DNA from 2 places in the Leifsonia sp. GW821-FHT13C05 genome. Region 2 is predicted to be linked to the other one. Evidence: riboswitches for the same ligand, from Rfam matches in the RefSeq annotation. Region 2 holds a riboswitch; the other holds the start of a gene.
The links. A riboswitch is a leader RNA that binds a small molecule or an ion and turns the genes downstream of it on or off. The one in region 2 is predicted to bind thiamine pyrophosphate.
Positions count from the first base shown of each region.

Region 1: another riboswitch for thiamine pyrophosphate. It lies ahead of AC1ROC_RS03780 (ECF transporter S component); the one in region 2 lies ahead of AC1ROC_RS05750 (YkoF family thiamine/hydroxymethylpyrimidine-binding protein).

Region 1 is NZ_JBXAPT010000001.1:763,554-777,840, forward strand. Features, by position in the region: gene AC1ROC_RS03720 (SGNH/GDSL hydrolase family protein) at 1-452, shown strand, start outside; gene orn (oligoribonuclease) at 462-1,082, shown strand; tRNA gene AC1ROC_RS03730 (tRNA-His) at 1,133-1,205, shown strand; gene AC1ROC_RS03735 (ArsR/SmtB family transcription factor) at 1,262-1,813, opposite strand; gene AC1ROC_RS03740 (MFS transporter) at 1,888-3,183, shown strand; gene AC1ROC_RS03745 (aggregation-promoting factor C-terminal-like domain-containing protein) at 3,516-4,268, shown strand; gene AC1ROC_RS03750 (hypothetical protein) at 4,302-5,360, shown strand; gene AC1ROC_RS03755 (metallopeptidase family protein) at 5,363-5,716, shown strand; gene AC1ROC_RS03760 (hypothetical protein) at 5,751-6,017, opposite strand; gene AC1ROC_RS03765 (nucleoside/nucleotide kinase family protein) at 6,014-6,640, opposite strand; gene AC1ROC_RS03770 (energy-coupling factor transporter transmembrane component T family protein) at 6,624-7,403, opposite strand; gene AC1ROC_RS03775 (ABC transporter ATP-binding protein) at 7,400-8,944, opposite strand; gene AC1ROC_RS03780 (ECF transporter S component) at 8,947-9,573, opposite strand; TPP riboswitch at 9,607-9,707, opposite strand; gene AC1ROC_RS03785 (GerW family sporulation protein) at 9,720-10,055, opposite strand; gene AC1ROC_RS03790 (endonuclease/exonuclease/phosphatase family protein) at 10,166-11,077, shown strand; gene dinB (DNA polymerase IV) at 11,110-12,378, opposite strand; gene AC1ROC_RS03800 (aldo/keto reductase family protein) at 12,431-13,435, shown strand; gene AC1ROC_RS03805 (hypothetical protein) at 13,447-14,094, opposite strand; gene AC1ROC_RS03810 (MDR family MFS transporter) at 14,203-14,287, opposite strand, start outside.
Region 2 is NZ_JBXAPT010000001.1:1,188,620-1,202,906, reverse strand. Features, by position in the region: gene AC1ROC_RS05785 (ABC transporter substrate-binding protein) at 1-835, shown strand, start outside; gene AC1ROC_RS05780 (ABC transporter ATP-binding protein) at 835-2,034, shown strand; gene AC1ROC_RS05775 (ABC transporter permease) at 2,034-2,960, shown strand; gene AC1ROC_RS05770 (ABC transporter permease) at 2,957-3,763, shown strand; gene AC1ROC_RS05765 (energy-coupling factor transporter transmembrane component T family protein) at 3,849-4,649, opposite strand; gene AC1ROC_RS05760 (ABC transporter ATP-binding protein) at 4,646-6,286, opposite strand; gene AC1ROC_RS05755 (ECF transporter S component) at 6,283-6,876, opposite strand; gene AC1ROC_RS05750 (YkoF family thiamine/hydroxymethylpyrimidine-binding protein) at 6,873-7,499, opposite strand; TPP riboswitch at 7,557-7,666, opposite strand; gene AC1ROC_RS05745 (asparaginase) at 7,713-8,708, opposite strand; gene gabT (4-aminobutyrate--2-oxoglutarate transaminase) at 8,705-10,066, opposite strand; gene AC1ROC_RS05735 (OsmC family protein) at 10,104-10,577, shown strand; gene AC1ROC_RS05730 (hypothetical protein) at 10,581-10,799, opposite strand; gene AC1ROC_RS05725 (CGNR zinc finger domain-containing protein) at 10,867-11,391, shown strand; gene AC1ROC_RS05720 (lysophospholipid acyltransferase family protein) at 11,360-12,118, opposite strand; gene AC1ROC_RS05715 (LasA N-terminal domain-containing protein) at 12,169-13,035, opposite strand; gene AC1ROC_RS05710 (aminotransferase class III-fold pyridoxal phosphate-dependent enzyme) at 13,043-14,287, opposite strand, start outside.

The DNA.
Region 1 (14,287 bases), 430 kb from region 2:
CCGGCGCGACCGTCCTGCTGGCGAACCTGTTCGACCCGCAGTTCGCGTTCTTCCTCAAGCCGTTCCGCGGGCGCGCCGCCGTCTTCAACGCCAACATCTGGAGCATCGCGCGGGACCACAGGGCCATCGTGCTCGACGTGTGGGGCGTGCGCGAGTTCCGCGAGAGCAGCATGTGGGCGAGCGATCGCGTGCACCTGAGCGCCCGGGGTCACCGGCTGCTCGCCGCGCACGCGGCGCACACGCTCGGCGTGCCGTATGCGGAGATCGCGGCGACGACCGCCGGAGAGGCGGCAGCCGATCAGCCGGTTGCCCCGCCGGAGGATATCCCGCTGCGCACCTGGCTGCGCGTGTACGCGATCCCGTGGGCGGCCAGGCGCATGCGGCGCATCTCCGCCGGGGACGGCATGGATGCGAAACAGCCGGTGCCGCTGCCCGTCGGAGGGCCGCACTAGACTTTCAGCATGGCAAATTCCTCGGATCGTCTGGTCTGGATCGACTGCGAAATGACCGGACTCGACCTCGAGGTCGACGAACTCGTCGAGATCGCGGTGGTCATCACCGATTTCGAACTGAACGTGCTCGACCCCGGCCTCAGCATCGTCATCAAGCCGGACGCGTCCGCGCTCGAGAACATGAACGACTTCGTGCGCGACATGCACACCACCTCCGGGCTGATCGACGAGATCCCGAACGGCAAGAGCCTGGCGGAGGCCGAGTACGAAGTGCTGGAGTACGTGCTCAAGTTCGCGCCGACCGCGCGCACGGCCCCGATCGCCGGGAACACCATCGGCACCGACCGGATGTTCATCGCCAAGTTCATGCCGCGCCTCGACAACCACCTGCACTACCGCAGCGTCGACGTGTCCTCCATCAAGGAGCTCTCCCGCCGCTGGTACCCGCGCATCTACTTCAACGCGCCCGACAAACACGGTGGGCACCGCGCTCTCGCCGACATTCTCGAGTCGATCCGGGAGCTCGATTACTACCGCCGCGCAGCGTTCGTGGGCGAACCGGGACCCACCACGGACGACGTTCAGAGCGTGTCGGCGGCCGTAGTGGAAAAATGGGCCCCGCGAATGTAATAGAATCGTCGAGTTGCTTTGTTCGGGACCGCGTTCCGGACGAAGACATGGTGGGTATAGCTCAGTTGGTAGAGCGCCTGGTTGTGGTCCAGGAGGTCGCGGGTTCAAGCCCCGTTACTCACCCAAGTTGAATGAAGCCCCCGCGCGAGTGCCGGGGGCTTCGTCGTTGGGCCGGGCTCTCAGTCCGCCGAGCGATGCAGCAGGAACATCCCGCCATGCACCGGGAGGTCCCGCCGCGAATCGTCCGTCTCCACGTACTCGTCGATCACCGCGACGATCCTGCGGTCCAGTTCCTCGATGTCCTCCGGCGACAGATGCAGGGAGAATCGCGCGTACGTGGCGATGGAGGACGGCCCCGCCTCCGCCAGCTCCTGCTGGAACGCCTCCACCGGCGCGAACCCCTCGCTCAGGTCCGACCCGGCCAGCGCATCCGACAGCCACCAGCTGCGCCCCGTCGAGCGGTACGGCTTCTCCAGCGCGCCGCTCTCCCCCGTGCGCACCGGCGCGGGTTCCAGGAAGCCCGCATCCACCAGCTGGCGCACGTGATAGTGCGCCGTGCCGGGATCGACGCCGAGGCGGTCGGCCAGCTGCTTGTTGGTCAGCTCGTACTGCCCGCACAGGCGCACCATGCGCACCCGCAGTGGATGCGCGAGCGCTTTCGTCTCCTTCACCGTCGCCGGGCGCCGCTTGGCGTCGACCGGATGGATGGGGGCGCTGTCGCTCTCGCTCATACGCAGACTCTACGCTTTGATCCGTCTTTCTCCCATCGATTGAGTTTTCTCAATCACTGTGTCATCGTTCTTCCATGACCTCGTCCCTCGGAGCGCCGTACTGGAAGCTGTGGACCTCGTCCGCGCTCTCCAACCTGGCCGACGGCGTGATGAAGGTCGCGCTCCCGCTCGTGGCCATCCGCTACACCGAGTCACCGGCGCTGATCGCGGGACTCGGCTTCGCGTTCACCCTGCCCTGGCTGCTGTTCGCCCTCACTGCCGGCGCCCTCGCCGACCGCTTCGACCGCCGGCGCCTGATGCTCATCGGCAACACGGCCCGCGCCACGCTGCTGGCCGCGCTCGTCGTCATCGCTCTGCTCGGCGGAGGATCCATCTGGATGCTCTACGCCGTCGCCCTGTTCGTCGGCACGGCGGAGACGGTCTACGACACCTCCGCCCAGTCGATCCTCCCCCAGCTCGTGAGCAGGGACGCGCTCTCGCGCGCCAACGGCCGCCTCTACGCCGCAGAGCTCACCACCAACCAGTTCGTCGGGCCTCCGCTCGGCGGCTTCCTCGTCGCATCCGGGATCGCCGTCGCCTTCGGGGCGCCCGTCCTGCTCTGGGTGCTGGCGATCGGGATGCTGCTGCTCGTCCGCGGGCGCTTCAGCACCGACCACCCCGGCACCACCACCATCCGCACCGACATCGCCGAGGGGCTGCGCTTCCTCTGGCACAACACGATCCTGCGCGTCCTGGCGATCATGGTCGGCGTCTTCAACCTGGCGTCGAGCGCCACCTTCACCGTGCTCGTGCTCTACGCGGTCGGCCCGAACTCTGCCATGAAACTGACCGACCCCGGCTACGGCCTGCTGCTCACCGCGTCCGCGCTCGGCAGCGTGCTCGGCTCCTTCGCCGCGGAGTGGGCGGAGCGGAGGCTCGGCCGGGCCAGGGCGCTCGCCCTCACCATCCTGGGCAGCGTGCTCACGGTCGCGACGCCCGCGTTCACGACCGACGCGTGGGTCATCGGCGCCGCGTTCTTCCTCGGCGGCATCACCGTGTCGATCTGGAACGTCATCACGGTCTCGCTCCGCCAGCGCATCGCACCGCCCCGCCTCCTCGGCAGGGTCAACAGCGCATACCGGCTGGTCGCCTGGGGCACCATGCCGCTCGGCGCGGCTCTCGGCGGTGTGATCGCCGAATTCTTCGGCCTGCCTGCGGTCTTCCTCAGCATGGGCGTCGTGGTGGTCTGCCTGCTGCTCGGGATGTTCTGGGTCACCGACACGCGCATGGATGCGGCAGACGAGGCCGCGGAACGCGAGCACGCCGCCGCGACCGCCACAGCCACCTCCGCCACCAGCGGGCCGTCCCCCGCCGAGGAAAACGGCCGCTGATCAGCAGCAACGCACACACGACTTTGCCAGGCTCCGTGCCTCTCGCGTCCAGACTGGACGTCTAACGTTGTCGGGTCGACGGCACTGTACGCCGTCGTGCCGTGCACCTGCCGCGCATCCACCCCCCAACCCCCGGATGCCCGCCGAACGTTTCGCGCGGCACACCCGCGTTGCGCACAGCACGCCATCGGACCATCAGGTCGCCGGTGGATCACGCCTGTGCCGGCGCGGTGTCAGCCCGCCTGGCCGCAGCCTCACCACTGCAGAGCCGTGCCTCCCCTGCGCCCGAGTGCGCAGAACGGCAGGCGGGGAAGCCCGTAACCAGGAACCACATGCCCCTCACTTTCAAGAACACCACCATCCCCTTCCGCCACATCGTCGCCGGCGTCACCGCCGCGCTGATGACGGCATCGCTCTTCGCTCCCGCGGTCGCCCAGCAGCAGAGCGAGAAGCAGACCCGCGAACTCTCCGAGTCCACCGGGATGCACCACGAACAGCTGGGCGTGTACGAGAGCATCGTGCGCCACCGGCTCGAGTCCGAGGCGAAGACCACCATCGTCGGCGCCACCCGCACCGTCGACGCATACGCGGCGAAGGCAGACCCGACGGCGGCCAAGACCGCCATCGCCGGTCTCGACAGCTATCACAAGCTCGACGACTCGACGCTCCGCACCACCATCGACAGCGCGAAGGCCGCGTCGGACGCCCTCGCGGCAGCGGCGGCGGAGGCAGACCGCAAGGCGGCGGAGGCCGCGGCGGCCGCACTCGCCAACGCCAACACCCCGGACGGCGCCAAGTCGGTCGCCCGCTCGCTCCTCGCCGCGCACGGCTGGGGCGACGACCAGTTCTCCTGCCTCAGCAACCTGTGGCAGAAGGAGTCCGGCTGGAACTACCAGGCGTACAACGCGGGCAGCGGAGCCACCGGCATCCCGCAGGCCCTCCCCGGAAGCAAGATGGCCACGATGGGCAGCGACTGGCAGACCAACGCCGGCACCCAGATCAAGTGGGGCCTCGACTACATCTCCCGCTCGTACGGCACCCCGTGCAGCGCCTGGTCGCACTCGCAGTCGGTCAACTGGTACTGATCCACGGCACGGGCTCCCGGTAGACTCGCGCGGGTGAACACCCCCACCGTCCAGGGAGCCCACCTCGTCGGCAGCGTCAACCTGCCAGACGCGGAGACCGTCTTCCGCACCGTCAGCACCCACCTCGGCGACCGGATGCACCGCATCCCGGATGGCGAGGTCGGTGAGCGGTTCTACTGGATCCAGTTCCAGACCAAGCGCTTCGACACGATGGGCGGGCTGTCCCGCATCCCGGTCGAGCCGTTCTACATCCGCGGTGTCTTCGACGGGCGCCCCTTCGTGATCGACGACGGGGTGTCCGCGGACGACCTTGTGTTCCCGAGCCTCGGTTACGCCGACGCGGCCCTGGAGTCGTTCGCGACCTTCGACAGGATGCGCGCGTCCGGCGAGATCGCGGAGGGCATCCGGTTCCAGGTGTCGCTGCCTACCCCGGCGGCCATTACAGGGGCGTTCGTGGTCGCCGAGCACCGCGCGGCGTTCGAGCCTGCATACGAGCGGGCCCTGTTCGCCGAGCTCCAGCGCATCGTCGACGGCATCCCGCACGACAGCCTGGCGATCCAGTGGGACACGGCCGTCGAGTTCGCCCTGCTCGAGTCGGCGAACATCCGGTCGCACCACGCCATCGTGCCGTGGTTCGACGACGTGCTCGGCGGCGTCGTCGAACGCGCCGTCCGTCAGGCTGCCGCTGTCCCGGCCGACGTCGAGGTGGGATACCACCTCTGTTACGGCGACGTCGAGGAGGCGCACTTCGTGCAGCCGACGGACGCCGGTCACCTGGCCGACGTGCTCTCCGGCGTGCTCGGCGCTGCGACCCGCCCGATCACCTGGTTCCACCTGCCGGTGCCGATCGAACGCGACGACGCCGAGTTCTTCGCACCGCTCGCCGGCGTGACCGTGCCCGAGCACACCGAGCTGTACCTCGGGCTGCTGCACCACGAGGACGGCGTCGACGGCGCCGAGCGCAGGATCGCGGCGGCGGCGGCCGTTCAGCCGAGGTTCGGCGTCGCGACGGAGTGCGGGTTCGGCCGCGGTCCGAGCGAGCGCACGACAGAACTGCTCGACCTGCACGCCGCCACCGCCCAGGCGTGGTGACCGTGCCGATCCAGCTGGACGCCGACGCCTTCGAGAGCCTAGTCACCGACGAGCTCGACGAGTTGCCGGACGAGATGGTCGACGGGCTCGACAACGTCGTGTTCGTGGTCGAGGACCGTCCGGAGGACGGCTCGCTCGACCTGCTCGGGCTGTACGACGGGGTCGCGCTCACCGAGCGCGACAGTTACGGCTTCGGCGAGATGCCGGACCGGATCATCCTGTACCGGGAGCCGCTGCTGTCGATCTGCGACGACATCGACCAGCTCCGTGAGGAGATCCACGTCACGCTGGTGCACGAGATCGCGCACTTCTACGGCATCGACGACGCCCGCCTGCACGAGCTCGGCTGGGCCTGACCGGCTCGGCCGGCCCGGCCCGCCAGCTGCCCGCCTAGAGGGACTCTTCCTCTTTCTCGGTCTCGACCGGGTCGCTGTCCGGGGCGTCGAACGAGTACGACACGTACTTCTCGCCGTTGACGGTGCGCTCGGCGCCCGCCACGTACCAGAACAGCGACTCGAGACCCTCGATGGCCGCCACGGCGCCGATGCGCTCGTCGACTTTGCCGTCGATCAGGAGGCGTCGCTCGGTCGTTCCGGCCAGGGGGCCGTCGACGTATTCGACGATGTACTCGGTCTCAGTCTGTTCTGCTGCGGTCATGCCTCAACGTTAGTCCTCTGCGCTGCCTGCCGGGCTGCGGCCAGCGGCCAGTCGGTCACGTCGAGCACGAGCGAGGCGTTCTCCCTCGGGCGTTCGCGCGCGAGGTAGTGCTCGAAGTCGTGCTGCCACTGGTCCCAGTGGGTGGCGAAGGAGAGTCCGTCGCGGGCGAGCGCGCGCTCTTTTCGCAGGGCGTCGTCCGCGTCGAGCCAGAGCGCGAGGTCGGCGAGCCGCGCGTTCGCACGAGCGAGCGTCCCGCATCCCTCGACGATGAGGGGCGCGTCGCCGTCGACGGTGTGCCACTCGGCGGGGGCGTCGGCCGCCCAGTCCCAGCGTCGCCACCGTCCGGCCCCGGATGCGCGGAGCGGCGCGAGCAGGTCCGTCCCGACCGCCTCGCTCGCCGCATCCAGGCCGCCCCAGCCCGGGTACAGGTCGTCCATCCGCACCAGCCGTGGGGCGACGTCGCCCGGCCAGTCCGCCAGCAGCAGGTCGGCGAGGGAGCTCTTCCCCGCCCCGCTCGGCCCGTCGATGAGCACGACCGGCGCCGCCCGGCGCGCGGTCGCATCCCGGATCGCTCGCTGCAGCACATCCCGCAGCCGCAGCTCGGCGTCACGCACCGAAGACATGCCACGTCCCCGCTGCGATGGCGGCGCCCGCCGCGGTGACCGCGACGGCTGCGGCGACGGAGAGCGCCCCCCAGTCCCGCCCGCGGAACACGCTCTGCCGCGCCCAGGTGCGCACGGTCGACGCCCCGAAGCCGCGCGCCTCCATCGCCGTCGCGAGCTTGGTGCCCCGGCGGATCGACAGCACGAACAGGGCGAACGCCTGGCCGAGCATCCGGCGGAGCGCTCCGGACTCGGAGATGCCGCGGGCGCGCCTGGCGAGGCTGAGCGCGCGCCAGTCGTCGACGAACAACCCGACCAGCCGCAGCCCGGCCAGGCCACCGAGCACGAACCGCGCAGGAAGGTGAAGCACCTGCGCGAGGCCGTCGGCCAGGTCGGTCGGGTCGATGGTGATGAACAGCAGCACGGCGGGGAGGCCGATCGCGAGGATGCGCAGGGTGGTCGCGACCGCCAGCTGGATGGAGCCGTCGCTGATCTCCACGAACATCCACTGCACGTAGACGACGCCGCTGGTGCGACCGTAGAGCAGCGTGGTGATCCCGGCGAGCGGCGCGGCGATCCAGACCGGAGCCGTGCGCAGCGCGAGCACCCGGAACGGGATGCGCGAGAAGCACAGCAGCACCAGCTCGAGGCCGAGCGCGACCGCGGCGGAGACGATGTCGATGGACAGCAGCAGCACCACCGTGACGATGAGGGCTGCGCCCAGCTTGGCGACCGGGTTGACGGCGCCGAGCGGTCCCTGGCGTACGGGGGCGATGATGCTCACGCGCGCACCTCCGTTCCGGCGCCGAGCGCGAGCCTGGTCGCGCCGATGGCGGTCACGAACTCGTTGTCGTGGGTCGCGGCGACGATGGCGTGCCCCTCGGCGCGCAACTCGGCGATCATCGCGACCAGGCCGGCCCAGGTGTTGGCGTCCTGGCCGAAGGTCGGCTCGTCGAGCACGAGAACGGTGGGCCGGGTGGCGAGGGCCGTCGCCACCGAGAGGCGGCGCTTCTGGCCGCCGGAGAGGGTGAACGGGTTCGCGTCGGCGAGCGGTGCGAGCGAGAGCCGGTCGAGCAGCTCGTCGACCCGCGCGGTCACCGCGCTCTCCGGCTCGCGCAGGACGCGCGGCCCGATGGCGAGCTCGTCCCGGACCGTGGAGGCGACGAACTGGTGCTCCGGATTCTGGAACACGCTGCCGATGCGGGTGAGCAGGTCGCGCGAGCGCCACGCGGAGGGCTCCTGCCCGGCCTGACCGGCGAGGGCCGCCTCGGCGCGCAGCACCCCACCGAGCGGAGGGAGCAGGCCGCCGAGGGTGAGCGCCAGGGTCGACTTGCCCGCGCCGTTCCTGCCGACGAGGGCGAGCGCCGAGCCCTCGGCGATGCGCGCATCCACCCGGTCGGGCAGTGCTGCCGCGGCGAGGTCATTCCGGTTGTCACGGCCGCGCCTCCCCCGCCGGGCGCGACGAACGACGGCAGGACCGCGGCCGAACGCCAGCGCGTCGGCGGTCAGCAGCGGTGCGCCGGTGACGACCTCCCTGGCGATCGGCACGGGTTCGTCGGGCAGCCAGACGCCCGCCGTCCTCAGCTCGTTCGAGGTGTCGGCGAGCACGGCATCCGGATGTCCGTCGGCGAGCACACCGCCGTCGGAGGCGAGCACGATCACCCTGTCCACGATGCCGCGCCAGACGGCCACGCGGTGCTCGACCACGATCAGCGTCGCCCCGGTGGCCTCGAGCACGGACTCGACAGCCTCACGCACCTCGATCACGCCGTCCGGGTCGAGGTTCGCCGTCGGCTCGTCGAGCAGCAGCAGTCCCGGCCGCATCGCCAGCAGCCCGGCGAGGGCGAGCCGCTGCTTCTGACCGCCGGAGAGCTCCGCGGTGGGGTGGTCGAGCGGCACCCGGAGCCGCACCGCGTCGAGCGCATCCCGCACCCTCGGCCAGATCTGCTCGCGCGGCACGCCGAGGTTCTCGCAGGCGAAGGCCACGTCATCTCCGACGCGCGCGAGGATGACCTGCGAGTCCGGGTCCTGCAGCAGCAGCCCGCTCGCCCCACGCGCATCGGCCGGGCGCCGTCCCCCGACGGTGACGGACCCGACGGTCTCCCCGTCGTCGTCCCCGCCGAGCACCCCGGTGAGGCCGGCGAGCACGGTCGACTTGCCCGCCCCGGATGCGCCGAGCAGCAGCACCCGCTCCCCCGGCTGGATGCTCAGGCTCAGTCCGCTGACCGCCCACGCGTTGCGCCCGGCATAGCGCCAGCCCCAGTCGTCGACCCGAACGGCGACCGGGGCTGACGGTCCGCGCAGACCATCCGCACTGCCTGCGATGATCAGACCCTGCCTGTCGCCTCGCGACCGGATGCGAACCTGCTGAGCGCGCCGGTCTTCGCCAGCGCGCGCACGAGCAGCCAGGAGAGCAGCCCGGCCACGACGATGCCGGAGATGGTCGTGGTGATCGTGTACGTCACGACGAAGCCGAGCTTGGAGCCCGGGTACCAGTAGAGGAGGTCGAGGATCGACTCGGCGATGCCCGCTCCTGCTCCCGCGAGCAGCGCGACGGGCAGCCGCCAGTTGGCGTAGAGGAACAGGGCGAAGACGATCTCGACGCCGAGGCCCTGCACCAGCCCGGAGATGAGCGTCGCGAATCCCCACTGCGTGCCGATCAGCGCCGACACGGTCGCGGCGACCAGCTCGGTGTAGATCGCAGCACCCGGCTTGCGGATGATCAGCGCACCGAGCACGCCCGCGAACAGCCACGGCCCGTTCAGGATGCCCTGGAAGCCCGGGAGCACGGCGCTCACCGGACCGGAGATGGGGTTGTCGAGCTGTCCCCAGACCCAGAAGACGACGCCGGAGGCGACGGCGACCACGCTGGCGACGACGATGTCGACGACCCGCCATTTCAGGACGCGCGTGCTGCGATCGGCTGTGGTGCTCGGAGAGAGTGTTGCGTGCACTGTTCGTGCCCTTTCGTTCGTGGAAAGAGGGCACGGGATTCGAGAATGTCTCCCTGCGCTGGCATGATCCAGATCAGGTTCAACGGTCGAAACTTGAGAAGTTTCCTCTCAGCCCGGCTCACCGGACTCCCGTGTTCGCGTTCAGTCTACTTCTTCAACGCCCGGATGATGCGTGCCCAGGCGTGGCCGGCCACCCAGACGAACGGGATGGCGACGGCGAGCAGCGTGATGATGTTCGGACGGAAGTGCACACCGGTCTCGTCGTTGATGTACGCACCGAACGGGATGCTCACGCCTCCACCGCCCGCTCCACCGGGGGCGTCGGCGTCCTCGCCCTCCCCGGCCGAGCCTGCGCCGAAGCCGTACTGCACGGCCGCGACAGGGACGATGGTGGTCCCGTCGATCTCCACGGGCTCGCCGTAGACCGACTTGATGCCGTTTGAGCTGATCGTTTCCGCGAGCTTCAGGGAGATGTTGGTCATGCAGCAACCGTACCCTCCCGCTCCCAGGCTCACCAGGGCAGTGCTCAGCCTCTGTCCAGCGTTTGCGGCAGGTTCTCAGCGGTGCACCGTGAATAATCGTGCGAGTGTCGATGATCCGTTCCAGCCGTGGCCCGCGCGGCATCGTCACAGGCCTGCTCGCCCTCATGGTGGGCGCACTGCTGCTCTGGCACGGTCTGCTGCCGAACATCGTGGGGTCCGCGTCGCTGATCGAGACCTTCCTGCCGTGGCTCGGCGGGGTCATCCTGCTGCTCGGCATCGCCTCTCTGCTGCGGCTGTCCCTGTTCGGCGGGCTCTGCGTCGCGGCGGCCGCCGCGGTCTGGGGCAGCATGTTCCTGCCGACCATCCTGCCCGGGATGCACGCGGGAGCGCCGTCGCTGACCGTCGCGAGCGAGAACATCCACGCCCAGAACACCGCGGCGGGCGCGATCGCGAAAGACCTCGCCGACCGCGCGCCGGACGTGATCGCCCTGCAGGAACTCGACGCCACCTCGCGGGAGACGGTCGCGGGCGTCCTCGCCCCCGGCTACCCGCACAGTGCCGTCGTCGGCACGGTCGGCGTCTGGAGCAAGTACCCGATCAGCGACGAGCAGCGGCTCGACCTCGGCCTCGGCTGGGACAGGGCGGTGCGGGTCGACCTGGCGACGCCGGGAACGCCGACGCGCGTCTACGCGGTGCACATCGCGTCCGTCCGGCCCGGCGCATACCAGTCGCGCGACACGATGCTGTCGCAGCTGGCGGAGACGGTCGCCGCGGACGACGCGGCGAAGCTGATCGTGGTCGGCGACTTCAACACGGCGAGCACCGACAGGAAGTTCCAGCCGCTGCTGTCCACGCTTACCGAGGCGCCGGACAGCACGCTCGGCTTCGGCTTCACCTGGCCGGCCGAGTTCCCGGTCGCCCGGCTCGATCACGCGCTGGTGCGCGGCATGACGAACGTGTCGAGCGACGTGCTGCCGGACAACGGCAGCGACCACCGCGGCATCATCGTCGGGCTGCGCTGACCGGTCACGCGCTCAGCCTGCTGCGCTGACGCTCAGTCGCTGAGCCAGCGCGGGTTGCGGCCATCGTCGGCCGCCACGTCGGCGTCCGGCTGCCGCTTCACCAGGGAGGCCGGTCCGATCATCCCGCGCCCGAACCGTGCGCTGACCGCGTCGAGCGTTCGCTCGGTCTCGCGCCACTCGTCGTCCGGATCCCAGAGCGCCAGGCTGTCGCCTCCGCCGTCGAGCAGCTGCTCGGCGCGTACGCCGATGAGACGGATCGGGGTGCGGCCGAGGTCGAGCCCTTCGTAGACCTGCCACGCCTCCTCGAAGATGCGCCTGCCGACGTTGGTCGGCTCGCCGAGGGTGCGCGAGCGCGTCACCGTGCGGAAGTCGGAGAACCGCAGCTTGAGGGCGACGGTGCGCCCGACGAACCCGTGCTTGCGCAGCCGCTCCCCCACCTGGTTGGACAGCCGCAGCAGCTCGCGGCGCAGCAGATCCTGATCGGACACGTCGGTCTCGAACGTCATCTCGTGCCCGACGCTCTTCTCGCGGGTCTCCGTGACCACCGAGCGGGGATCCCTGCCGTTCGCGAGCTCGTGCAGTTTGCGTCCGGAGGCGTCGCCCACCGCCTTCTGCAGCACGTGCAGCGGTGCGTCGGCGAGGTCGGCGACCGTGCGCATCCCGAGTCGTTCGAGCGCCTGCTGGGTGCTGGCGCCCACGCCCCAGAGCGCCCCGACCGGCAGCGGGCGCAGGTAGGAGATGATCGCGGACTCCGGGATGACCAGCACGCCGTCCGGCTTGGCCCGGCCCGAGGCCAGCTTGGCCATGAACTTGGTGGGCGCTGCGCCGACCGAGCAGCTGAGGCCGGTCTCCGAGTACACGCGCGCCCTGATCAGCTCGGCGATGCGGCGCGGCGACCCGAGCAGCCGCCTGGCGCCCGCGACGTCGAGGAAAGCCTCGTCGATGCTCAGCGCCTCCACCAGCGGGGTGACCTCGGAGAAGATCGCCATGACCTTCTCCGAATACTCCTTGTACTTGTGCATGTGCGGCGGCAGGATGATCGCCTGCGGGCAGAGCCGGAGCGCCTGGGAGACGGGCATCGCGGAGCGCACCCCGAACTTGCGCGCCTCGTACGTCGCGCTGGTCACGACCGAGCGCGGGCCGGGGTGACCGACGATGGCGGGCTTGCCGCGCGCATCCGGTCGGTCGAGCAGCTCGACGGAGGCGAAGAACGCGTCCATGTCGACGTGCAGGATGGTGGCGGACGAGTCGTCGATTGGCTCGGTGGTCACCCGCCTGTCGTTGCCGTCCGCTCGTCCCACCAGACAAGCTTGCCACGTGCCGCCGACAGTGTCGTCGGGTAGCGTGAGCATCATGGAATTCAGGTACCTCGGCAACAGCGGACTCAAGATCTCCGAGATCATCTACGGCAACTGGCTCACCCACGGCTCCCAGGTGGAGAACGACATCGCGACGCAGAGCGTCCGTGCTGCACTGGATGCGGGCATCACCACCTTCGACACCGCGGACGCGTATGCGAACACGGCGGCGGAGAAGGTCCTCGGCGACGCGCTCAAGGCCGAGCGCCGCGCCTCCCTCGAGATCTTCACGAAGGTCTACTGGCCCACCGGCCCCAAGGGCCACAACGACGTCGGGCTCTCCCGCAAGCACATCTTCGAGTCGATCGACGGCTCCCTGGAGCGTCTCGGCACCGACTACGTCGACCTCTACCAGGCGCACCGGTACGACTACGAGACGCCGCTCGAGGAGACGATGCAGGCGTTCGCCGATGTCGTGCGCGCCGGAAAGGCGCTCTACATCGGCGTCTCCGAATGGAACGCGGAGCAGCTGCGCGCCGGTGCGGCGCTGGCGAAGGAGCTGAACTTCCAGCTGATCTCCAACCAGCCGCAGTACTCGATGCTGTGGCGGGTCATCGAGGGCAAGGTCGTCCCGGCCTCCGCCGAGCTCGGCATCTCGCAGATCGTCTGGTCGCCGGTGGCGCAGGGCGTGCTGACCGGCAAGTACCAGCCGGGTGAAGAGGTGCCGGAGGGCAGCCGCGCCGCGGACAGCAAGGGCGGCGCGAACGCGATCAAGTCGTTCATGAACGACGACGTGCTCACCGCCGTGCAGCGCCTCCGCCCGATCGCCGACGAGCTCGGCATCACGATGGCGCAGCTCGCCGTCGCCTGGGTGCTGCAGAACCCGAACGTGGCCGGAGCCATCGTCGGAGCATCCAAGCCGGAGCAGGTCGCCTCGAACGCCGCTGCAGCGGGCATCCGCCTCTCCGGCGACGTGCTCGCCCGCATCGACGAGGCCGTCGGCGACGTGGCCGTCACCGACCCGGCAGAGACCGTCTCCCCCGCTCAGCGCCCCGCCTGATCGGCGAGGAGCTAGACGAGGGCGGCGACGACGGGGGCGAACCAGGCGCGGAAGGCGTCGGAGTCGTCTCGGAGGGTCGTGCTGAGGATGACGGAGTGCGGGCCGACGATCCAGGCTCCGCGCTCCTCGAGCGGGAGCACGGAGAGGTCCAGCCGGAAGTAGCCGGCCTGCCTCCGCAGCTCGTGCTCGCGGTCGCGCACCACATCCACGATGTCGGCCGCGCGCCTGGCGTGCGTCTGCGCGCTCGCCCTGGCGTACTCGTCGTGCCGCTCGGTCGCCCACAGCAGCGCCTCGTCGAAGTGCTCCAGGATGAGGTCCTGCAGCTCGATCGCCCTGTCGAACGCCGAGAAGTGCGGAGGCTGAAGCAGCGACCCCGCCGCCCTCCGCTCCCTGTCGACGGTGAACTCGAACCACGCCAGCCACTGCTCGGCCAGCGGGCTGCCCTCCGCTCCGGGATGCGCTGGGCGCCGCCGGGCGGGAAGCACGGGGAGCGCACCGGTCGCCGGATGCAGCACGGGAGCGACCGCCGGCGTCAGCCGCGGGATCACGGGGTCGCCGACCCCGTCGAGGTGTCCGAGGTCGCGGAGGGCGAGCGCCATCAGCAGGTCCCAGGGACAGTCCTCGGTGACCTGCCATCGAAGGGTGCCCTCGACGAACATGCCGTCATTGTAGGAGCGTCCGCCGCGCGGGGCCAGTGATTGCGGGTAAAGGGCACGGCCCGCCCTCCCGAAGCCGGGGAGGGCGGGCCGTTCGGACGACGAGGCCGGTCAGCTCCTGATGAGCGTTCCGTCCAGCTCGTCGTCCTCGGCGGGCTGCGCCGTGTCGGACGCAACCGCCTGCTGGGAGGCCGCT
Region 2 (14,287 bases):
CACCGTCTGCCTCACCGACTGGATGGTCGCCCGCCTCATCCGGTTCGGCTACGTGCAGACCTTCGACGAGTCGGCCATCCCGAACAAGAAGAACCTGTCGCCGTCGCTTCAGGATGCCGACTTCGACCCCGGACGCAAGAAGTCCCTGCCCTGGCAGAGCGGTTTCGCCGGCATCTGCTGGAACAAGTCCAAGCTGCCGAACGGCCTCAAGTCGGTCGACGACCTGTGGAAGCCCGAGCTCAAGGGCAAGGTCGGCGTGCTGAGCGAGATGCGCGACACGATGGGGCTGCTCATGCTGCAGCAGGGCGTCGACATCTCGAAGAAGTTCAGCGACGACGACTTCAACAAGGCCATCGACAAACTGACCAAGGAGGTCAGCGACGGGCAGATCCGCAACATCAAGGGCAACTCGTACCTCAACGACCTCAAGAGCGGGGACACCCTCGCCGCGATCTGCTGGTCGGGCGACATCACCCAGCTGAACGCCGAGGCCGGAGACAACTGGGAGTTCATCCTGCCGGAGGCGGGCGGCACCCTGTGGAGCGACAACTTCGTCATCCCGATCGGCTCGCCGCGCAAGGCGAACGCCGAGAAGCTGATCGACTACTACTACCAGCCGGAGGTCGCAGCGGAGGTGGCCGCCTGGGTGAACTACATCACCCCGGTGGTCGGTGCGAAGGAGGCCGCGGTCAAGATCGACCCGGAGCTCGCAGACAACCAGCTGATCTTCCCGGACGACACCACCCTCTCGAACGCGCACATCTTCCGCACCCTCACCCCGGCGGAGGAGCAGAAGTACCAGGCGGCGTTCCAGAAGGTCATCCTGGGCGCCTGATGGCACGCGGAGCATTCGCCGAGTCCGGCGCCGACCTGCAGCTGGTCGGGATCAAGAAGCGCTTCCCGGGGTTCACGGCGATCGAGAACCTCGACCTCACCATCCCGGCCGGTTCGTTCTTCGCCCTGCTCGGGCCGAGTGGATGCGGGAAGACCACCACCCTGCGCCTGGTCGCGGGGCTCGAGGAGCCGACGGAGGGTCAGATCCTCATCGGCGGCAAGGACGTCACCAAGACCAAGCCGTTCCAGCGCCCCGTCAACACGGTGTTCCAGAGCTACGCGCTCTTCCCGCACATGACCATCCTGGAGAACGTGGCGTTCGGGCTGCGCCGCCGCAAGATCGGCGACCCTGTGCAGAAGGCGCACGAGGCGCTGCGCCTGGTGGAGCTCGACCACCTCGCCTCCCGGCGGCCCGCCCAGCTGTCCGGCGGTCAGCAGCAGCGCGTCGCCCTGGCCCGCGCCGTCGTCAACCGGCCCGCCCTGCTGCTGCTCGACGAGCCGCTCGGTGCGCTCGACCTCAAGCTGCGCCGTCAGATGCAGCTGGAGCTGAAGTCGATCCAGAACGAGGTCGGCCTCACCTTCGTGCACGTCACGCACGACCAGGAGGAGGCCATGACGATGGCCGACACCGTCGCCGTGATGAACAAGGGCGAGATCGAGCAGATGGGCGCCCCCGCTGTGCTCTACGAGCTTCCGGCCACCGTGTTCGTGGCGAACTTCCTCGGCCAGTCCAACCTGTTCGTCGGCCCGATCCTGGACGGGGGAGGAGACGTGCTCGGCGTGGATGTGGCCGGACAGCGCATCCAGGTTCCCCGGTCGCGCGCTCAGCGGCACACCGGAACGGTCACGGTCGGCGTCCGTCCGGAGAAGCTGTCGCTGTTCTCCGACCCGTCCGCGATCCCCGGCGGCTCGAACATCCTGGGTCCCGGCCGGGTGATCGACGTGTCGTTCAGCGGCGTGAGCACGCAGTACCTGGTGCAGGTGCCCGGCGCAGGCACGATCGTCGTGTTCGCGCAGAACCTGTCGAGCGGTCCCGTCGCCACCCTCGGCGGCGAGGTGTGGATCGCGTGGGACCCGTCGCACACCTTCGTGCTCGCCGACGAACCGCCGGCGGACGGCCGGTTCGCCGACGACTCCGACACCCAGATGATCGCGACGCAGGCCAAGGAGCGCATGCTGACGGAGCTCGAGGAGGCCTGATGGCGCTCGCCACGTTCTCGTCGGCCGCGCCGCCGACGGCGCAGGACCAGGAGCCGCCGCAGCGGCGCAGGAGCGGCATCGCGCTCGTGCTGCTGCTTCCGGGCATCCTGTACCTGGTGCTGTTCTTCCTCACCCCGCTGGTGTCGCTCATCATCACGTCGTTCCAGACTCCCGTGGTGGATGGGGACATCGGGCAGTACCAGGCCGCGTTCCAGTGGCAGAACTACACGGACGCGATCGCGGAGTACTGGCCGCAGATCATCCGGTCGTTCGTCTACGCGATCATCGCGACGGCCGCCGCTCTGGTGATCAGCTACCCGCTGGCGTACTTCATCGGCGTGAAGGTGCGGAAGTACCCCCTCCTGCAGAACCTACTGATGACGCTCGTCATCGCACCGTTCTTCATCAGCTTCCTGCTCCGCACGCTGGCCTGGAAGCAGTTGCTCTCCGACGATTCCTGGTTCACCAGCTCGCTCAAGGCGCTGTCGATCCTGCCACCGGATGCGCACGTCACCGGCACGGCGTTCTCCGTCATCTTCGGTCTGACGTACAACTTCATCCCGTTCATGACGCTGCCGCTGTACTCGACGCTCGAACGACTGGATGTGCGCTACCTGGAGGCGGGAGCCGACCTGTACGCGAGTGCCTGGACGACGTTCCGCAAGGTCACCATCCCGCTGTCGATGCCCGGAATCGTCTCCGGCACGCTGCTGACCTTCATCCCGGCGGCCGGCGACTACATCAACGCGTCGCAGGACTTCCTCGGCGGCTCGGACACCTCGATGATCGGTAACGTCATCGAGACGAACTTCCTGGTGCTGCAGAACTACCCGACGGCCGCGGCCATGTCCGTGGTGCTGATGGCGGTCATCCTGGCAGTGGTCGGCGTCTATGTGAAGCGCAGTGGGACGGAGGATCTGCTGTGAAGGGCTTCAGATTCAAGGGCCTCGGCCTCGGCGTCTACGCGTTCCTCGCGCTGGCGTTCCTGCTCATCCCGATCGTCTACACGTTCATCTTCTCGTTCAACGACGCGCTCAAGAACAACATCGCCTGGCGCGGGTTCACCTTCCGCAACTGGACGAACGTGTGCGACGCCGCCGGCATCTGCGACGCGTTCATGGCGAGCATCATCATCGGCATCGTCGCCACCGTCATCGCGACGGTGCTCGGCACGATGATCGCCATCGCGCTGATGCGCTACCGCTTCCGTTTCCGGTCGCAGACCAGCCTGCTGCTGTTCCTGCCGATGGCGAGCCCGGAGGTCGTGCTCGGTGCCGGCCTCGCCGCGCAGTTCCTCAGCCTCAGCGTGAACAAGGGCTTCGGCACGATCATCATCGCCCACGTGATGTTCTGCATCAGTTTCGTGGTGGTCACGGTGAAGGCGCGCGTCGCGAGCCTGGACCCCGCGCTGGAGGAGGCCGGACGCGACCTGTACGGGTCTCCGATCGCCGTGTTCTGGCGCATCACGTTCCCGCTGCTGCTCCCCGGCATCCTGTCGGCGGCGCTGCTGTCGTTCTCGCTCAGCTTCGACGACTTCATCATCACCAACTTCAACGCAGGTGCCGTGACGACGTTCCCGATGTACATCTACATCGCGGCGTCCCGCGGCATCCCCGCCCAGGCGAACGTGATCGCCTCCGCCGTGTTCATCATCACCATTCTCGTGGTGCTGATTACCCAGCTCACGGCGGCGGCACGAGCGAAACGGCTCGCCAGGAACGTGGGCTGACCGCTTCCGGTACCCGAGCCGAAGCACCCAGACCCCCAAAGGCGAGACGACCCGACAGCACCCAGCTGCCGGGTCGTCACGTCGTTCAGAACAGGGCGCCCGGGCCCCGCAGAACCCCGGATGCCGCTGCCCCGGCCAGGATCGCCGCCAGCACGGCGAGCGAGACGGCGAAGAACACGGCGTCCGTCGTGTCGAGCGGCACCGGCCGCCAGACGGTCCTCGGACTGCGGCCGAGTCCGCGCAGCTCCAGCGTGCCTGCCACCCGTTCTCCCCGGCGGATCGAGCCGACGAGCAGCGCGAATACGGCGGCGGCCAGCAGGCGCGGTCGCGCCCTGCGTCGTCCGGAGCGGCCGACCGGGCTGCGCACGAGCTGCGCCTGCCTGATCGTCGTCCACTCCGCTCCGAGGTCTTGGAGCATCCGGTATCCGGCGAGGATCGCGTATGTGACGCGCACGCTGAGCCCGGCGTGCTGGTGCAGGCTGTTCACCAGGGCGACGCCGTCGGTCGAGACGAGGAACGCGACGGCGAGCAGGCCGGTCAGCATGGTGCGTCCGGCGAGCGCGAGACCGACCAGCACGCCCTCGGTCGTGACCCTGAGCATCCCGGCCTGCCAGAGCACGTCGCCCGGCCGGGTGAGGACGTTCACCACGAAGACGCTGAGGGCGAAGAGCAGGAACGGCGCGAGCGACCGGGCGAGCGCCGTCACCCGCACCCCGGTGCCGGCCACGACGGCGGCGAACGCCACCAGCAGGAGCACGGCGGGCGTGACGGGGTCGAGCACGAACATCACGGCGACGGACACCACCAGCATCAGCAGCAGCTTGACGCTCGGGTTCCGCCTGGCCAGCGGCGAGTCTGCCACCTCCCGCACGAACGACGCGGTCACGACGGCACCCGCGCCCGGTCGACGGCGGTGACCGCCGCGCGCAGCTGGGCGGCGGTGTCGCAGCGGGCGGCGAACCAGCGCAGCAGCCGGGAGGGATGCACGCCCGCCGCGTCGACCAGGTCCGGCCGGGCGAGGAGCCCGGGGAGGTCGCCGTCGTATGCGATGCCGCCGTCCGCCACGACCACGACGCGGTCGGCCAGAGCGGCGACGAGCCGCAGGTCGTGGCTGGCGAACACGACGGCGCGCCCGGCGTCCGCCGTGCGGCGCAGCACCTCGGCGACGGCGACGGTGTCCCTCCTGTCGAGACCGAAGGTCGGCTCGTCCGCCAGCAGCACGCCGCGGGCATGGGCGAGCATCGCCGCGAGACTCAGGCGGCGCTTCTCCCCGCCGGACAACTGGTGCGGGTGCCGCTGGGCGAGTGCGGTGAGGCGGTGCTCGGTGAGGATGCCCTGCACGTCCAGGCGTCGGAGGCTCCGCGCATCCAGGCCATAGACCAGTTCGCGCTCGACCGTGCCGGCGACGAACTGGTGCTCTGGATTCTGGAAGACGAGCGCCGGACGGTCGCCCTCCACCCGTCCGGCGAGCGGCCGCAGCAGCCCGGCGAGCGTGCGCAGGACCGTCGACTTGCCCGCGCCGTTGGCGCCCAGCACCGCGACCGTCTCCCCGGTCTGCACCGCGAGGTCGATGCCGGAGACCGCCGGGGCGCCGCGGCGGCCCGCCGTGACACCCACCGCCGTGAGCACCGCGTCGCCGAGCGGGCGACCGGCCGTCTCCGTCTCCGCCTCTGCCCGCTCCGGGATGCACGAGGAGAGGAAGTCGTCGAACGTCCCGTCCTCCACGCGGCCCTCCCTGCCCGTGATGGCCTGCAGCTCGGTGTCGAGCGGCAGCCAGCAGCCGAGCGAATGCAGCCGCGCTGCGTTGGCGGAGAGGACGGCGTCGGTCGGTCCGTCCATCAGCACCGTACCGTCGTCGCCGACCGCGACGGCCCGCTCCGGCAGCCCGGCCGTCCCCGCGTCGCCCGCGAACTCGTCCAGCCGGTGCTCGACCAGCACGACGGCCGGGCTTGTCTCGCGCACCGCGTCGTCGATCGCCTGCCGGACGGCGCGCACGCCGCGCGCATCCAGCATCGAGGTCGGCTCGTCGAGGAGCAGCACGGGCGGTTCGCCGACCACGGCGGCGGCCAGCGCCACCCGCTGCAGCTCACCGCCGGACAGCTCCGCCGTCGAGCGCCCTTCGAGCGCGGCGGCCCCCGCCATCCGGAGGGCGGAGCGCACCCTGCCGTCGATCTCGGAGGGAGGCACCGCCGCGTTCTCCAGGACCAGGGCGAGTTCGGCATCCACCTGGGGGAGGCACACGCCCGCAGCGGGGTCCTGACCGACCATCCCGATGACGGGGGAGCGCTCCACCACGGTGCTCGCCTCTGTGACGCCGTCGCAGATCCGCACCGACCCGTCGAGCACGGCGTGGACGCTGTTCGGGATGCTTCCCGCCAGCACCTGCAGCAGCGTCGACTTGCCGGACCCGGACGGCCCGAACACCAGCACGCGCTCACCGGCGGCGACCCGGAGGTCCACGTCGTTCAGCACGGGATGCTCCTGCCGCCGGTAGCGGACGGCGACGGCGTCGAGCGCGATCACCTGGCCGCCGCCGCGTCCCGTCCGATGGCGAAGTTGTCGACGGCGCCGGTGCGCTCCACCGCCCGCACCAGCACCTTCGCGAGCAGCCCGCCGATGATGGCGCCGGACAGCACCTGGATGATCAGCCTGGTCCAGAACAGGTCGGTGCCGTACCAGCCCGCCCGGAACGCCGAGTAGAAGAACACCGCACCGGCCCCGAGCGCGCCGGACAGCGAGTACCGCAGCCAGCCGAACCGCCGGTAGCGCCCGGCCGCGAACGGCAGCTCGCTGCCAGCACCCTGGATCGCGGCCGCGATCAGCAGCGTCGGCCCGACGGCCGAGCCGAGGAACACCACCTCGATCACGGAGGCGATCACCTCCGCCAGCACGCCGGCGAACGGCCGCCGCACGATCGCGATGGCGAGCGGCGCCACCAGCAGCCAGCCACCGAGCAGCACGTGCTGCACCAGGTCGCCGAACGGTCCGGCCAGCGCGGACAGGGCGATCCAGCCCTGCACCAGCGCCCAGTAGAGAAAGCCGAAGACGACCCCGAGCACGACGACCAGCATCAGATCGCGCAGCGACCAGCCTCGCCGGACACCGGCGCTCATCGGGTCACGCTCGGGCTGTTGACGGAGATGGTGGCGTGCGTCGTCACGTGCGCGACGGAGCGGCCGACCGCCGCCCAGGTGCCGGCGATGGTGCCGACGATGTCTGCGACGTCGCCGGAGAGCCTGGTGACGTAGTGGTCGCTGCCGACGTACGTGCCCGTCGCTTTCGCGTCGTCGATGGCCGCGTAGATGTCGCGCATGTGGTCGGCGGTGCGCTCAGGAGTGCCGTGGTCGTCGAGCGGGTAGAGCGCCCACTGGGCCAGCGCATCCACGCCGGTCTGCGGCACGTCCAGCGGGGCGTCCGAGAACACCGGGGGATGCTCCGGACGCTCGCAGGTGACCTCGCCCGGGCAGCCGCGGGAGAGCATCACGGTGGCGACGACATGGTGGCCGCCGGCGGAGGCGGCGGAGATCAGCGCGCTGAAGTAGCGCGCGATGTCCTGCTCGTCGCCGGTGACCCAGGTGCTGATCGGGTCGGTCTCGACCGTCAGTCCGGTGCTCGGCGTCGCGTCGAGCGCGCCGAGGATGACCTCGACGTAGTCGTCGCTCATCACCGAGAGGGTGATCCTGCCGCCGACGCCGAACGCGCGCGGCTCGATGGGTGGAGTGGGTGTTGCGTGCACTGTCGTGCCCTTCCTGTCGGAGGTGGGGCACGGGAAACACCGTCGCGGACGCGACGATATGCGAGAATTCAGCCTCCCTGCGCTGGCATGATCCAGATCAGGTTCGACGGTCGAAGCGTTCGACGCTTCCTCTCAGCCCGGTTCACCGGACTCCCGTGTTCGGGACCACCTTAGCGCGGTCCCGGACACGGGGCGTACGTCACGGGGCGTGCGTCACACGTACGACGCGCGGATCTCCCCGACCTGCTCGCCGCGGCCGTACACCGCGAGGTCGAGTCTCGGAGCGATGGCGTCAACCGCCTGGCGCTCGATCGCCCCGGCATCCGCCAGCAGCGACAGGGCGACGATGCTCGCCGCGCGCAGGCTGCCGTCGAGGATCTTGAGCGCGACGGTGGTGCCGTCGGGGGCGGCCATCACCATCACGCCCTCTGCGCCGAGCTTGGCGAAGACGCCGAGCTCGTCGATCACCAGGGTGTTGGCGCGTCCGGGGCCGTCGATCGCCCAGCCGTTCGCCAGCACCGCGTTCTTGAGCGTCGCCGCGTTGCGGTAGAGCGCGAACGGGGAGCCCTCCGATGCGGTGGCGATGCGCTGGATGCCGCGGGCGAGGGTGCTGAGGGCCATCGCGAAGACCGGGGCTCCGCAGCCGTCGATGCCGGTCGCGACGACCTTGTCCCCTGTCAGCCGCTCGACCACATCCCGCACCTGCTGCTGCATGGGGTGCTGCGGGTCGAGGTAGCTCTCGGTGGGCCAGCCGTTGACCATGCAGGCCAGCAGCATGGCGGCGTGCTTGCCCGAGCAGTTCATGAAAAGCGGCTGCTTGTGGTCGCCCGCCCGGATCGCGTCGTCGCGCGCCGCGGTGTCGAGCGGCCAGTCGTTCGGGCACTGCAGGGCGTCCTCGGTGAGCTGCGCCTGCGCGAGCAGGCCGCGCACGACGGACAGGTGGGCGGGCGTCCCTCCGTGGCTGGCCGTGGCGAGCACGGCCGCGGCGCCCTCCAGCGGGACGCCGGCGCCCATGACCGCGATGGCCTGGAACGGCTTCATGCTCGACCGGGGGAACACGGGAGCGCTCGGTGCGCCGAGCGACCGGACGACGCTGCCGTCCGGTCCGAGCACGATGGCGGAGCCGACGTGCCGGGACTCGATGAAACCGCTGCGCTCGACGACCGCCAGCTCGACGGCCTCCTCGCCGGTGAAGACCGCGGGGCTCACAGGGCGGAGAAGGCGTCGTCGAGCACCTGCACGGCGTCGGCGATCAGCGCGTCGGAGACGGCCAGGCTGGGCAGGAAGCGCAGGACGTTCCCGTACGTTCCTGCCGACAGGACGAGCAGCCCGTGCTGGGCCGCGTACGCCACGATGGCGGTGACGGCCTCAGGGTTCGGCTCCTTGCTGGTGGAGGCCGCGCCCGGCTGCACCAGCTCGATCGCCAGCATCGCGCCGATGCCGCGCACGTCGCCGATGATGTCGTACTTCTCCTGCAGGGCAAGCAGCGCGGGCTTGAGGGTGTTCTCGATGCGCTTGCCCTCGGCGAGGAGGTGGTTCTTCTCGATCGACTCGAACACCGCGACGGCGGCCGCGGCGGCGACCGGGTTGCCGCCGAAGGTGCCGCCGAGCCCGCCGGGCTGCGCGGAGTCCATGATCTCGGCGCGGCCGGTGACCGCCGCGAGGGGGAGACCGCCGGCGATGCCCTTGGCGCTCAGCACCAGGTCGGGCACGAGACCGAAGTGCTCGCTGGCGTAGTACGCACCCGTGCGCGCCATGCCGCTCTGGATCTCGTCGGCGATGAACACGACGCCGTTGGCCGTGCACCACTCCTGCAGGGCGGGCAGGTAGCCGTCCGCGGGCACCATGAAGCCACCCTCGCCCTGAATGGGCTCGGCGACGAGGCAGGCGAGGTCGGATGCGCCGACGACCTTCTCGAGGTATGCGATGGTGCGCGCTGCCGCCTCCTCACCGCTGAGACCGTCGTGATACGGGTACGAGCTGGGGGCGTGGTAGACGTCGCCGGCGAACGGGCCGAAGCCGGTCGCATACGGCATCGCCTTGAAGTTCATCGCCATCGTGAGGTTGGTGCGCCCGTGGTACGCGTGGTCGAGCACAGCGACGGCACGGCGGCCGGTGTGCTTGCGGGCGATCTTGACACCGTTCTCCACGGCCTCGGCGCCCGAGTTGACGAGCACCGTCTTCTTGGCGTGGTCGCCCGGCGTGTGCGCGGCGAGCAGCTCGGCGACGCGCACGTACTCCTCGTACGGCGTGATCGTGAAGAGCGTGTGGATGACGTCCTGCAGCTGAGCGGCAGCAGCATCCACGACGGCCGTCTCGGTGTGGCCGACCGTCGTCACGCCGATGCCGGCGCCGAAGTCGACGAACTGGTTGCCGTCGACGTCGACCAGGATGGCGCCGTTCGCCTTGGCGATGTAGACGGGAAGGGTGGACGAGACGCCGGTGGGAACCACTGCCAGGCGTCGCTGGTGCAGCTCCTGGGACTTCGGGCCGGGTACGGCCGTGACGATTCGGCGTTCTTGCGCAACGCTGTAAACGGGCGCGCTGGTGCTCAGAGTGTCGGTCATGATGAGACGAGTTTAGCTCCGGTGGCAGAATCGGACCATGAGGCTCGAGCACAGCTACGCGATCGACATCGAATGGACCGGCAACCGCGGAACCGGGACGAGCGGCTACAAGGACTACGGGCGGGAGCACGTCGTCACGGCCGAGGGGAAGCACCCCATCGAGGGCTCGGCCGACCGCACGTTCTTCGGCGACCGCGACCGCTGGAACCCCGAGGAACTGCTGCTCGCGGCGCTCAGCCAGTGCCACATGCTCAGCTATCTTGCCGAGGCGGCACTGGCCGGGGTCGTCGTGGTGGGATACACGGATGCAGCGACCGGAGTGATGGAGCAGACCGGCAACGGGGGAGGCCACTTCACCAGCGCCACCCTGCGCCCCCGCGTCACGATCGCCGACCCTGCTCAGGCCGAGCTGGCCGCCTCCCTGCACGCCCCTGCCGCGGCCAAGTGCTTCATCGCGGCGTCGGTGAACTTCCCCGTCGCCCACGCCCCCGAACTCCTCACCCTCGCCTGATCACTACGCGTGGCGGGTGCGGGCTGTGGTGGGGACGGCGGCGGGCGCGGACGCGCGCTCCTCCTCTGCCCAGCGGTGGATGGCGGCCGCCCAGCGGCCGTCGCGGGTGAGCGGTGGAGGCTGCTCGGTGCCGGAGTCGCGGCGGGTGCGGAGCAGTGCCTGTTCGCGTTCGCGCTCGCCGAGTTCGGCGATCGACGTCAGCCACAGTGTGAGCGGATGCATGATAACCACCTAACTTGTTTTGGTGGTTAGAGCATACCGTAACCAGTTATCGAGTTACAATGGTTACATGCGTACGAATGCAGTCGAGCTCGGTGCCGACCTCCTGGTCGACTTCCTCAACACCTACGACGTCGAGGACGGCGTCGACGCCATCGACGACCCCGCCGGCTTCGCCGTCTGGGCGGAGGCGCGCGGCGTCGAGCCGGGTGACACGGAGGAGGCCAGGCGGGTGCGGGATGCGCTGCGCTCCGTGATCGACGGGGACGCCGCATCCCTCCCGTCCGTCGAGCTGGAGACCACCTGCGGGGAGCGCACCGTCGGCCTCACCGCGCGCACCGCGGCGCAGGCGGCGGTCGCGAGCTCGGTCATCCTGAGCATCCAGGGCAGGCTCGAACGCGTGAAGCTGTGCGGGGCGGACGACTGCCGCTGGGCGTTCTACGACAAGTCGCGCAACGGATCACGCACCTGGTGCAGCATGGGCGTCTGCGGCAACAGGCAGAAGGCGCGCACCTACCGCTCGAAGGCGACGGATGCCGACACCGATGCAGCCGACGCCGACGCTACCGACGCTCGGGGTGGAACGCCCGCTTGACGCGCTCGACCGCGTTGGCCGGGGGAGCCTCGTTGTACCGCTCGGCCAGTTCCTGCCCGGTGAGCCCGTGGATGGCCGCCATGATCTCGTCCGTCGCCTGACGGCGAGCGCGACCAGACTCCGCCGACCCGTATTTGCTTACGTCGATCGGCTCGCCGAACTTCACTGTGAACTTCCGGATGCGCGGCACCTTCGAGCCCACCGGCTGCAGCTCGTTCGTGCCGATCAGGCCCACCGGCACGACCAGTGCGCCCGTGGTGAGGGCGAGCCAGGCGACGCCCGTCCGCCCCTTGTACAGACGTCCGTCGAGCGACCGCGTGCCCTCCGGGTACAGCGCGAACGCCGCTCCGGTGTCGATGATCCGCTTGGACTGCTCCAGCGCGTCCTGGGCGGCCTGTCCAGCGCCGCGCTCGACGCCCACGGCCCCGATCGCCGTGAAGAACGTGCGGGACACCCACCCCTTGAAACCGGTGCCCTCGAAGTAGTGCGACTTGGCGAGGAACTGCACGCGCCGCGGCGCCATCAGCGGGATGACGATGCTGTCGATGAACGACAGGTGGTTGCTCGCCAGGATGATCTTGCCGGTGCGCGGAACGTTCTTGCGGCCGATGATCGTCGGTCGATAGAGCAGCCGCGCGACGGGCCCGATGACCGAGCGCCCGAGCAGGTAGACGAAACCGGGCTTCTTCACCTCGGTCGTCCCATCGTCGGGTGCGGTCTGTGTCACGGATACGAGCGTAGTCTCGGGTGTATTCCGCGAACGGAATGCGTGCGGGCTCACCCGCCGTCGAACGGCCGGACCGGTTCGCAGCCGAACCCGCCGGTGTAGATCAGGCAGGCCGGAACGAACCCGGCGAACCGCACAGCGAGCGGCGAGCCGAACCAGGCGTTGTACAGCCGGGAGAAGTTGAGGTTGCCGAAGGTAGAGCACGCGCCGGCCGGTCCCGTCGGCTTCGCCAGCGTCTCCGCGTTCGGCTGGTACGGCGTGTAGTTGTAGAGGTTGGCCGTCGCCTGGTTGGCGATGGTCACCGTGCTCGTGCCGCAGGTGGCGTCCGGGTGGTACTGGATGGTGTTCTTGCCGATCCGGTATCGCCAGTCACCGGGATGCACGGTGTACTCCCGGAACTGCCACGCCGCCCGGTACACCTGGTTGAAGAACCCGAAGAATTTCGCGTCGCAGTCCGCAGTGTCCGGGCACGCGTATCCCGTGGCCTTCTGGTATCCGGATGCGCTCGGCGCGGTGAGCAGCGACTGCTCCTTCTGCAGCAGCACGAGCAGCACCCGCGGGCTGATCGTGCACGCGGCGGCGACCCGCGCGATGACGTTGCTCGCCCGCTCGTTGCGCTGGCCGCGGAGCGCCGTGCAGCGCTCGGGGGAGGCCGCGACATCCGGGGTGTCGACGCGGTAGCGCGACAGGCAGGGCACGCCGTCCTTGGGTTTGCACGGGCGAGCGGCCAGGAACTTCTGGATGTCGGCCTGCGTCATCGAGTTCGGGTTGAAGAAACTGTCGTCGCTGATGATGTCGCCGGGATCGAACGACGCCTTCTGCTCGGCGAACACGCCGACGGCGGGCACCAGGGTGAAGACGGCGGCCAGGGCGGCCACCCCGGAGAGTGCGCGCCACCGTCGGCGAAGGAATCCCACGTCAGGCTCAGCCGAAGGTGGCGAGGGCTTCTTCGATCACGGACGCCGCGTCGTCGATCAGCTCCTCGCTGATGACGACCGACGGCAGCAGGCGCAACACGCTGTCCCAGCTTCCGGCGTCGAGCGGGATGACGCCGTTCGCGGTCGCGTGCGCGAGGATCGCCTTCAGCGCATCCGGGTTCGGGGTCTTCGTGCCTGGGATGACCAGCTCGACGCCGAACATCGCGCCCTTGCCGCGCACCTCGCCGACCACGGCGAAGCGGTCCGCCCAGTCGCCGATGCGCGCCCAGAGCGCCTTCTCGACCCGCTGCGCCTCGGCGAGCAGGTCCTCTTTCTCGAAGACATCGAAGACGGCGAGCGCTGCCGCGGTGGAGACCGGGTTGCCGCCGAACGTTCCTCCGATGCCGCCCGGCTGCACAGCATCCATGATCTCGGCGCGGCCGGTGACCGCCGCGAGCGGGAAGCCGCCGGCGATGCCCTTGGCGCTCGTGACGAGGTCGGGGACGACGCCGTGGTGCTCGATCGAGTACCACGTGCCCGTTCGGCCGATACCCGCCTGGATCTCGTCGGCGACGAAGACGATGCCGTTCTCCGTGCAGAACTCGGACAGCCGCTTGAAGTATCCGGGGGCCGGGATGATGATGCCGCCGTCGCCCTGGATCGGCTCGACGAACAGCGCCGCCAGTTCGGTGGCTCCGATGTGGGTGTTGATGTAGTCGATGGTGCGCTCTGCCGCCTCCTCGCCCGTCATCCCCTCCGGGTCGCGGAACGGGTAGCTGATCGGCACGCTGTAGATCTCGCCGGGGAACGGGCCCATGCCCGCGCGCTCCGGCCAGGGGCGGTACGTCATCGCCATCGTCAGGTTGGTGCGGCCGTGGAAGGCGTGATCGAGCGTGGCGATGGCGCGGCGGCCGGTGAACTTGCGGGCGATCTTCACCGCGTTCTCGACGGCCTCCGCGCCCGAGTTGACCAGGATGCTGTGCTTCTCGAAGTCGCCGGGGGTGATCTCGGCCAGCTTCTCGGCGACGCGCACGTAGTTCTCGTACGGCGTGACCGTGAACAGGGTGTGCGTGAGCTTCGACGCCTGCTCGAACGCGGCGGCGGCGACCTCGGGATGCGCGTGGCCGATGGTCGTCACGCCGATTCCGCAGCCGAGGTCGATCAGCCTGTTGCCGTCGACGTCGACCAGGATCGCGCCGGAGCCCGACTCCATGTAGATGTTCGCGAGGGTGCCCGCCCCGCGGCTGACCGA